Accumulibacter sp.: one gene and its partners. The protein of the gene in region 3 interacts with the protein of the main gene of each other region in a pairwise test. Links are inferred from orthologs where the notes say so. Each region holds a gene or a part of one and is shown on either strand. Other genes may lie near its edges.

Evidence for each region.
Region 1: the proteins of recO (region 3) and recR interact in binary tests that used the Escherichia coli proteins (3 or more experiments, as listed by UniProt). The link is inferred for Accumulibacter sp. from one-to-one orthologs.
Region 2: the proteins of recO (region 3) and ssb interact in binary tests that used the Escherichia coli proteins (3 or more experiments, as listed by UniProt). The link is inferred for Accumulibacter sp. from one-to-one orthologs.

The regions. Positions count from the first base shown.
Region 1 is NZ_JAZKUG010000001.1:1,469,496-1,472,493, reverse strand. The notes cover bases 128-2,973. They hold recR (recombination mediator RecR), read right to left. Parts: upstream 1,929-2,973; coding sequence 1,326-1,928; downstream 128-1,325. Other genes in these bases: dnaX (DNA polymerase III subunit gamma/tau), read right to left, coding at 2,273-2,973; V5B60_RS06400 (YbaB/EbfC family nucleoid-associated protein), read right to left, coding at 1,928-2,251; petA (ubiquinol-cytochrome c reductase iron-sulfur subunit), read right to left, coding at 629-1,225; V5B60_RS06415 (cytochrome b), read right to left, coding at 128-625. In the rest of the region: more of V5B60_RS06415, read right to left, coding at 1-127; more of dnaX, read right to left, coding at 2,974-2,998. UniProt on the Escherichia coli protein: May play a role in DNA repair. It seems to be involved in an RecBC-independent recombinational process of DNA repair. It may act with RecF and RecO.
Region 2 is NZ_JAZKUG010000001.1:2,537,755-2,540,733, forward strand. Bases 95-2,921 are described here. They hold ssb (single-stranded DNA-binding protein), read left to right. Parts: upstream 95-1,183; coding sequence 1,184-1,660; downstream 1,661-2,921. Other genes in these bases: V5B60_RS11245 (MFS transporter), read left to right, coding at 95-1,134; V5B60_RS11255 (Fe-Mn family superoxide dismutase), read right to left, coding at 1,781-2,368; xseA (exodeoxyribonuclease VII large subunit), read right to left, coding at 2,602-2,921. Also shown: more of V5B60_RS11245, read left to right, coding at 1-94; more of xseA, read right to left, coding at 2,922-2,979. UniProt on the Escherichia coli protein: Plays an important role in DNA replication, recombination and repair. Binds to ssDNA and to an array of partner proteins to recruit them to their sites of action during DNA metabolism. Acts as a sliding platform that migrates on DNA via reptation.
Region 3 is NZ_JAZKUG010000001.1:3,640,576-3,643,523, forward strand. What follows is about bases 153-2,948. They hold recO (DNA repair protein RecO), read left to right. Parts: upstream 153-1,090; coding sequence 1,091-1,807; downstream 1,808-2,948. Other genes in these bases: era (GTPase Era), read left to right, coding at 153-931; V5B60_RS16030 (pyridoxine 5'-phosphate synthase), read left to right, coding at 1,804-2,559; acpS (holo-ACP synthase), read left to right, coding at 2,556-2,945; nagZ (beta-N-acetylhexosaminidase), read left to right, coding at 2,942-2,948. Also shown: rnc (ribonuclease III), read left to right, coding at 1-50; more of era, read left to right, coding at 47-152. UniProt on the Escherichia coli protein: Involved in DNA repair and RecF pathway recombination.

The DNA of each region.
Region 1 (2,998 bases), 2.2 Mb from region 3 along the record:
AAAAGAAGCGATTGAGCGTCGCGTCGCCGACGACGAAGTCGCCGCGAATCCAGACCGACAGCGGCTCGCCGATCAGCGGAATGGCCGAAAAGAGGTTGACGATGACCTGCGCTCCCCAGAACGACATCTGCCCCCAGGGCAACAGGTAACCCATGAAGGCTTCGGCCATCAGGCAGAGAAAGATCAGCGTCCCGAAGACCCAGATCAGCTCGCGCGGCTGCCGGTACGAGCCGTACAGAAGGCCACGGAACATGTGCAGGTAGACGACGATGAAGAACGCCGACGCGCCCGTCGAGTGCATGTAGCGGATCAGCCAACCCCAGTTGACGTCGCGCATGATGTACTCAACGCTGGCAAAGGCGACCGGGATACCGTTTTCGTTGAGCGACGCGTCCGGCTTGTAGTGCATGACGAGGAAGATACCGGTGACGATCTGGATGACGAGCACCAGCATCGCCAGCGAACCGAAGAAGTACCAGAAGTTGAAGTTCTTCGGCGCGTAATACTCCGACAGGTGTCCGCGCCACATCGAAGTCGCCGGGAAGCGCGCATCGAACCACTCGAGCAGGTTGCCCTGCAGCGAGCCGTCAGACTTGTATTTTTCGAAATTGGTGTTCGACGCCATGGCTTAGGCCCCCTTCTTGTCTTCACCGATAAGGATCCGCTTATCGGACAGGTACATGTGCCGGGGCACCTCGAGATTGTCGGGTGCCGGCTTGCTCTTGAAGACCCGGCCAGCGAAGTCGAAGGTCGAACCATGACACGGACAGAGGAATCCGCCCAGCCAGGCGCTGTCCATCCCCTCTTCGGTACCGCGCCTGAACTTCGCAGAGGGCGAGCACCCGAGATGCGTACAGATACCTACAACGACCATGATCTCGGGCTTGATCGAACGCGTTTCGTTCCTGCAGTAATCCGGCTGCATGTTCTTTTCCGACTTCGGGTCGGCCATTTCGCCATCGAGCTTGGGCAGCGTCTCGAGCATGTGCGTCGTACGGTTGATGATCCACACCGGCCGACCACGCCATTCGACGGTGATCATCTGGCCCGGCTCAAGACTGCCGATATCGACTTCAACCGGTGCACCGGCAGCCCTGGCCCTCTCGGACGGCAGCATGCTGGAGACGAAAGGTACGAGCGCAGCGATCGCCCCCACCCCGCCAACCGCAGCGGTGGCGACGATCAGTCGCCGCCTTCCGCCGTCCACCTTGCACTCATTGCTCATAGCGCTGATCCCTAGGACGTAGTAAAAGTTGCTTCATACCAAACCGCAGCATTATACGCCAATCTCCATACGGTTTTGAATCCGGAGCCGCCGCAAGTCCTTATGCAGCAAGCGGTCGGCGTTCTCGCAGAGCCTGCGCCAGGGTCCCGGCATCGACGTATTCGAGCTCGCCGCCGACCGGCACGCCGCGTGCGATTCGCGATACGCTGACGCCACGACTGCGCAACATCTCGCCAAGGTAGTGTGCCGTCGCCTCGCCCTCGTTCGTGTAGTTGGTGGCGATGATCACTTCGCGCACCACCCCATCGCACGCGCGCGCGAGCAATCGCTCCAAGCGCAGTTCGGCCGGTCCGATGCCATCAAGCGGCGACACGCGCCCCATCAGCACGTAGTACAGGCCAGCGTAGGCATGCGTCTGTTCGAGCATGTTCATGTCGACCGGCGTCTCGACAACGCACAACAGGGCAGGATCCCGCCTGCTGGACTGGCAGCGCGAACAGGTCTCCGATTCGCTGAAGGTGTTGCAGCGCTGACAGTGCCGCAGCGCGGTCAGCGCCAACTGCAGCGACCCGGCAAGACGCTGCGCGCCCTCGCGGTCGTGCTGCATCAGGTGGTAGGCCATCCGCTGTGCCGACTTCGGCCCCACGCCCGGCAGACAGCGCAGAGCCTCGATCAGCGACTCGAGGCTCGACGGCGTCGTCATCAGAACGGCATCTTGAAGCCGGGCGGCAGGTTGAGTCCTGCCGAGAAGCCGGCCATCCGCTCCTGCGAGGCCTGCTCAGCCCGTCGCATCGCGTCGTTCAGAGCTGCCGCCACCAAGTCCTCGAGCATCTCGCGGTCATCCATCACCGACGGGTCGATCGCCACCCGCCGCACACTGTGCGCGCAGGTCATCAGGACCTTGACCATGCCGGCACCGGCTTGCCCTTCGACTTCGAGCTCTGCCAGCTGCTCCTGCGCCTTCTTCATGTTTTCCTGCATCTGCTGGGCCTGTTTCATCAGGCCGGCGATTCCACCTTTCATCATTTCTCTTGCCTCGATGCTTGCTCAAACGGGTTTGATTGACGATTCGATCAGGGTTGCGTCGAACATCTCGATTATCTCGCGCACGAACCCATCCTGCTCAACCGACGCGATCGCGCGGTCCATGCGTTCCTGGCGGTCGCGCTGTGCCGCCGCCGCCGGAGTATCGCCCGAGCCCTCCGCGACCGCGATGCTCAACTGGATCGGCATGGCAAAATGGTCGGCAAGCGTCTGCTGCAGCTTGTCCTGTGCCGCCCTCATCAGCAGATGGCGATGCCTTGGCGCCAGCTGCAGCTGGACGCGGCCGGCTGCCAGCTCGCAGAGCTCACAGTGCTGCGCCAGTTCACGCGCCATGCCGCTCGGCTTGATGGCGGCAAGCAACTCGTGCCAGTCACTGGCTGGCGATGCCGACCGCGACCCGACACGCGTCGGCACCAGTGGCGGCGCTGGCGGTGGCCCCGCTCGTGCGACGCCAGGCGAGGCATCGGCACGGACAGGCGGCGACGGCCTCGTCGCATCGGCGACCGGCAGTGATTTCGTCGACGGCCGGCCGGCGCTGCTGGCTACGGCCAGTGCACGCCGACTGGCGGCCTCCTCCGACTCTGGACGGAAGGCATGCAGGCGCAACAGGGTCATCACGAAACCGGCCTGCTCGTCTGGCGCCAGCGGCAGCTCCTGACGACCATGCACGGCTATCTGATAGGCCAGCTGTACGTACTCCGGGTCAAGCCGGGCAGCGATGCCGAGCAG
Region 2 (2,979 bases), 1.1 Mb from region 3 along the record:
GCGTTGCGCATGCTTGGCCTGTTCCTGATCCTGCCGGTCTTCGCGCTCTACGCCAGCGAATTGCCGTCGGGCAGGGACATGGTGCTCGTCGGGGTGGCGCTCGGTGCCTACGGCCTGACGCAGGCCTGTCTGCAGATCGCCTACGGCGCGGCTTCCGACCACTTCGGCCGCAAGCCGGTGATCGTCTTCGGCTTGCTGCTGTTCGGCATCGGCAGCTTCGTCGCTGCCCTCGCCGACGACATCTATCTCGTCATCGTTGGCCGCGTTCTGCAGGGTGCGGGCGCGATCTCGGCGGCGGTCACGGCGCTTGCCGCCGACCTTACGCGCGAGCAGCACCTGACCAAGGTGATGGCGATGATCGGTTCGTCGATCGGGCTGATGTTTGCCGTGTCGATGGTCGGCGCGCCGCTGCTCTATGCGGCGATCGGCATGCCGGGCATCTTCGCGCTGACCGGCGGGCTGGCTCTGCTGGCGATCTTCGTCGTCCTGCGGGTGGTGCCGACGGCGCCGATGATGCCGCGGCAGCCGGCCTGGCAGAGCTTTGTCGAAGTGCTGTCGCACCAGCAACTGCTGCGACTCAATTTTGGCGTCTTCGCCCTCCACCTGATGCTGACCGCGATGTGGGTGCTGTTGCCGACCGAACTGGTGAAGACGGGCGGTCTGCCGGTCGCCGAGCACTGGAAGGTCTACCTGCCGGCGCTGCTCATCTCCTTCGTCATCATGGTGCCGGCGATCATCGTCGCCGAACGCTTCGCGCGCTTGAAGCTGGTCTTCAACGCCGCGATTGTGCTCTTGCTCTGCGTCCAGGCGGGCTTCGGGCTGTTTGCCGGCGGCCTTTTCGGCCTGGCCTTCTGGCTGATGCTGTTCTTCGTCGCCTTCAACATCCTCGAAGCGACGCAGCCGTCGCTGATTTCGCGCATCGCGCCGCCACATGCCAAAGGTGCGGCGCTCGGGGTTTACAATACCACCCAGGCCCTCGGGTTGTTCCTGGGCGGCGTGCTGGGCGGTGTCCTCGCCAAGTACGCCGGTCCTGGTGCCGTCTGGGCGGGTGGTGTGCTGCTGACACTGGTGTGGCTGATGCTCGGCCTCACGATGGTCATGCCGGCAGCGCGCCAGCGGCCGGCGGCAGCCTGAGAGTGCCTGCAATCGTGGCGATTTTTCCAATACCGTTCAGGGAGGCGACATGGCTTCGGTCAACAAAGTGATCCTGGTGGGCAATCTCGGAGCCGATCCGGAGACCCGTTATCTGCCGAGTGGCGACGCCGTCTGCAACATCAGGATGGCGACCACCGATCGGTCGCGCGACAAGGTGTCGGGCGAATTGAAGGAGTACACCGAGTGGCACCGCGTGGTCTTCTTCGGCAAGCTGGCCGAGACGGCCGGCCAATACCTCAAGAAGGGGCGCCAGGTGTATGTCGAAGGGCGCATCCGGACCAACAAGTGGCAGGACAAGGAAGGCAACGAGCGCTACACGACCGAGATCGTTGCCAACGAGATGAAGATGCTGGGCAGCCGCGAGGGCATGGGCGCACCTGCCGGCGAGGCCGAGTACGGGGGCAGCATGCCATCGGCAGGCGGCCAGGCTGCCGGCCCGGCGCGCAATCCGCCAGCCAGGAAGACGCCGGGCTTCGAAGACATGGACGACGACATCCCATTCTGATCGAACGGCCGCGCAGCGCCGTCACCGTTCGCGGGCGGTTGCTGCAAGAGAAACGGGGTCCGCGCTGCGGACCCCGTTTGCTTTCACCTGCGGGTGACGCCGAATGACTCGCTCTGTCGCTCAGGCGGCGTAGTTCTGCTCGGCGAAGTGCCAGTTGACGAGGTTGCCGAGGAAAGTCTCGACGAACTTCGGTCGCAGGTTGCGGTAATCGATGTAGTAGGCATGCTCCCAGACGTCGATGCACAGCAGTGCCTTGTCGGCGGTCGTCAGCGGCGTACCGGCGGCACCCGTATTGACGATATCGACCGTGCCGTCCGGCTTGCGCACCAGCCAGGTCCATGCCGACCCGAAGTTGCCCACCGCCGATGCCTGGAACGCCTTCGCAAACTCCGCAAAGGAGCCCCAGCGGGCGTCGATCGCTGCTGCCAGCGCGCCGCCCGGAGCGCCACCGCCGTTGGCCCGCAGGCAGTTCCAGAAGAAGCTGTGGTTCCAGACTTGGGCCGAGTTGTTGTAGATGCCGCCTGCCGGGGCCTTGCGGACGATCGCTTCAAGGTCCAGTTCCTCGTACTCGGTTCCCTTGATCAGGTTGTTGAGGTTGGTGACATAGGCCTGGTGGTGCTTGCCGTAGTGATACTCCAGGGTTTCCTGCGACATGTGTGGTGCCAGTGCGTCCATGGCGAAAGGCAGTGGCGGCAGCTTGTGTTCCATCCGTGTTCTCCGTAAGTATTGTCTGTAGCAAAAGGTGTGGCGGGCAGGACCCCTGTTCCGTGCTCGGCCGGGATTCTATGCCGGCCCTGCCTTGCTGGCAAATGAAGCTGCCGGCGCATGGTCGCACGACGCAGCGCACGGGGAAGCGCGGCATCTCCCCCCTGATCCGGGGAAGATCGCTGGCGAGCGGTCGTTGTTGACGGACGTTGTCGGTCCGGACGGATGCCGGCCGCCTACAGTCGGCCATCGTTGCCAGAGACGGCCAGCACCATCGCGTCCGCTCGTCCATCGTGCAGGAAGACAGCGATCTCCTCGCCAGGTTCCAGCATCGAGCTGGCATGGACGATCTGCTGCTGGCCGTTGGTGACGATGCTGTAGCCGCGAGCCAGAACCGCCCGCGGGTCGAGCTGCGACAGGCCGGCCTGCAGGCGGCCCAGTTCGGCCATTCTGCCGTCGAGGGTCTGCCGCCCCGCCCGTTCGAGATGCGACGCCAGCGACTGCAGTCGCAGCCTCTGTTGCGCCAGGTCGGGGCGGTTCTGGTGCAGGCGATGCTCGAGCTTGGCCAGCGTTCCGCGTGCCCGCGTGCTGCCCAACAGGAGGCCGGCGGCGAG
Region 3 (2,948 bases):
TGGCCGCCGAGCGGGCGCTGGCGGCGTTGGCCGTGGTGGACAAACGATGAGCGAGCGCTGCTCGGGGCAGATCGCCATCGTCGGTCGGCCGAACGTCGGCAAGTCCACGCTGCTCAATGCACTCGTTGGCGAAAAGCTGAGCATCGTTTCGCGCCGCGCGCAGACGACGCGGCACCGCATCGTCGGCGTGCTCACCCGGGCCGATGCGCAGTACGTCTTCGTCGACACGCCGGGCTTCCAGACGCGTCATGGCAACGCCCTCAATCGCGCGATGAACCGGGGCGTGCGGCAGGCGCTGGCCGAGGTCGACGTCGTCTTCCTGGTCGTCGAGGCCGGCCGTTTCGACGCGCGCGATCGTCAGGTCCGCCAACTGGTGACGGCCGACCGGCCGCTGGTCATCGTCGTCAGCAAGATCGACCAGCTGCCCGACCGGAGCCAGCTGTTGCCATTCCTCGCTCGCCTGGCGGGCGAAGGAGAGTTCGCGGCGATCGTTCCGGTCAGCGCGACGCGCGGCGACCAGCTCGACCTGCTGCTGGCCGAGGCGCGCAAGCATCTGCCGCACGCCGGCCTGCTGTTTGCCGAGGACGAGCTCACGGATCGCAGCGAGCGCTTCCTGGCAGCCGAGTACATTCGCGAGAAGGTGTTTCGCCTGATCGGTGACGAGCTGCCGTACGCCGCCGCGGTGGAGATCGAGCGCTTCGTCGTCGATGGTGGCCTGCGTCGCATCAGTGCGGCGATCCTCGTCGATCGCGAGGGACACAAACCGATCGTCGTCGGCAAGGGCGGCGAGGTCGTCAAGCGCATCGCCACGGAAGCGCGACAGGACATGGAGCGGCTGTTCGGCGGGCCGGTCTTTCTCGAGGTCTTCGTCAAGCTGAAGTCGGGCTGGGCCGACGATGAGCGCATGTTGAGGGCACTTGGCTACGATTGATCGGCAAGTCGCGCAGGCGACTGACGAATCTCCCCTCCCCATCGCAGAGCAGGGGTCGGCGGCGGGGGAAGCGGTCAGGGCTTTCATGATCGCCACTGCCGGGAACGGTCCTGGCCGTCGGTCGGCAGGGCGAGCGGTGGCTGGCGGGCGAGTCGGCGGGTGAACCAGCGGCACAAGGTAGACGGGCAGCCGGCTTTCGTCCTGCATGCCTACCCGTACAGCGAGACCAGTCTGATCGTCGACGTCTTTTCGCGCGATCATGGTCGGATTGCCCTGCTGGCACGCGGTGCGCGGCGGCCGCGTTCCGTCCTGCGCGGGGTGCTGCTCGCCTTTCAGCCACTCGAGCTGGCGTGGGCCGGCCGCGGCGAAGTGTATACGCTGATGCGGGCCGAGTGGCAGGGCGGGCAACCGCTGCTGGCGGGCAAGGCGCTGTTCTGCGGCTACTACCTCAATGAGCTGCTGCTGCACCTGCTGCCGCGTGCAGACGCCCACGAGCAGCTGTTCGCTGTGTACGCCGCGACCCTGCGTCGCCTTGCCGATGGTGAGCAGGAGTCCGACCTGCGCCGTTTCGAGCGCGCGCTCCTGCGCGAGCTTGGCTACGGACCGACCCTCGACGCCGATGTCGCCGGCGCCGCGGTCGAGGCCGACGCCCATTACGTGTACGAGGTCGAGCGCGGTCCGGTGCGCCTGCCCGGTCCGGCTGCGTCGCCGCTGACGCTGAGCGGCCGCACGCTGCTCGACCTGGCACGCGATGATCTTTCAGATCCGCGTTCGCTGGCCGAGGCCAAGCAACTCATGCGGGCACTGATCGGGCACCACACCGGCGGCAGGAGCCTCGTCAGCCGCCGGATTTTCAGGGAGCTACAGGAACTATGATCGAACTTGGCGTCAACATCGACCACGTGGCGACGATCCGGCAGGCGCGCTGCACCTACGAGCCGGATCCGGTCTGGGCGGCGGTCGAAGCCCACCTCGGTGGCGCCGACGGCATCACCATCCATCTGCGCGAGGACCGCCGTCACATCCAGGACGCGGACGTCGAGAAGCTGCACGCTTTGGCGCAGATCAAGCTCAACCTGGAGATGGCGGCGACCGACGAGATGGTCGCCATCGCCTGCCGGATCAAGCCGCAGATGGCGATGCTGGTGCCCGAGGGGCGGCACGAGGTGACGACCGAAGGCGGCCTCGACGTGGTCGCCCAGGAGGCCCGGCTGCGCCAGGTGGTGAGCCGGCTCACTGACGCCGGCATCGTCAGCAGCGTCTTCATCAACGCCGATCTGGCGCAGGTCGAAGCGGCGGCGCGCATCGGCGCGCGCGTCTGCGAGATTCACACCGGCCCCTACGCGCATGCCTTCTATACCCAGGGGCGCGATCCGGAGAGCCCAGCGGTGCTCGCCGAACTCGAGCAGATCCGCGCCGCCGGCGAGGCCATCCGGCAACACGGCATGCGCTTCAACGCCGGCCATGCGCTCAACTACTTCAACGTGCAGCCGGTCGCGCAGTTGCGCGGCATCCGCGAGCTGCACATCGGCCATGCGATCATCAGCCGCGCGGTCTTCGTCGGCCTGCGCGAGGCGGTGCGCGAGATGAAGCGCCTGCTGCGCGAGGCGCAGGCGCGGGCTCGATGATCGCGGGTGTCGGCACCGACATCGTCGCCGTCGCCCGCCTCGGCAGCCTGTATCGGCGGCATGGCGAGCGCGCGCTGCGCCGCATCCTGTCGGCGACAGAGTGCGTCGAGTTTGCCGCTGTGCGCGATCCCGCGCGCTTTCTCGCCAAGCGCTTCGCCGCCAAGGAAGCACTCGGCAAGGCGCTCGGCATCGGCCTCGTCGCACCGGCGACGCTGCCGAACATCGGCATCACGCACGATGCACGCGGCCGGCCGGCCTTCGTCTACGCGCCGCCGCTGGCCGCCCACCTGGCGCAGCGTCGGCTCGTCGCCCACCTGTCGATCAGCGACGAGAACGACTACGCCGTCGCCTTCGTCGTCCTGGAACAGTCGTTGGAACCATCATGAGCA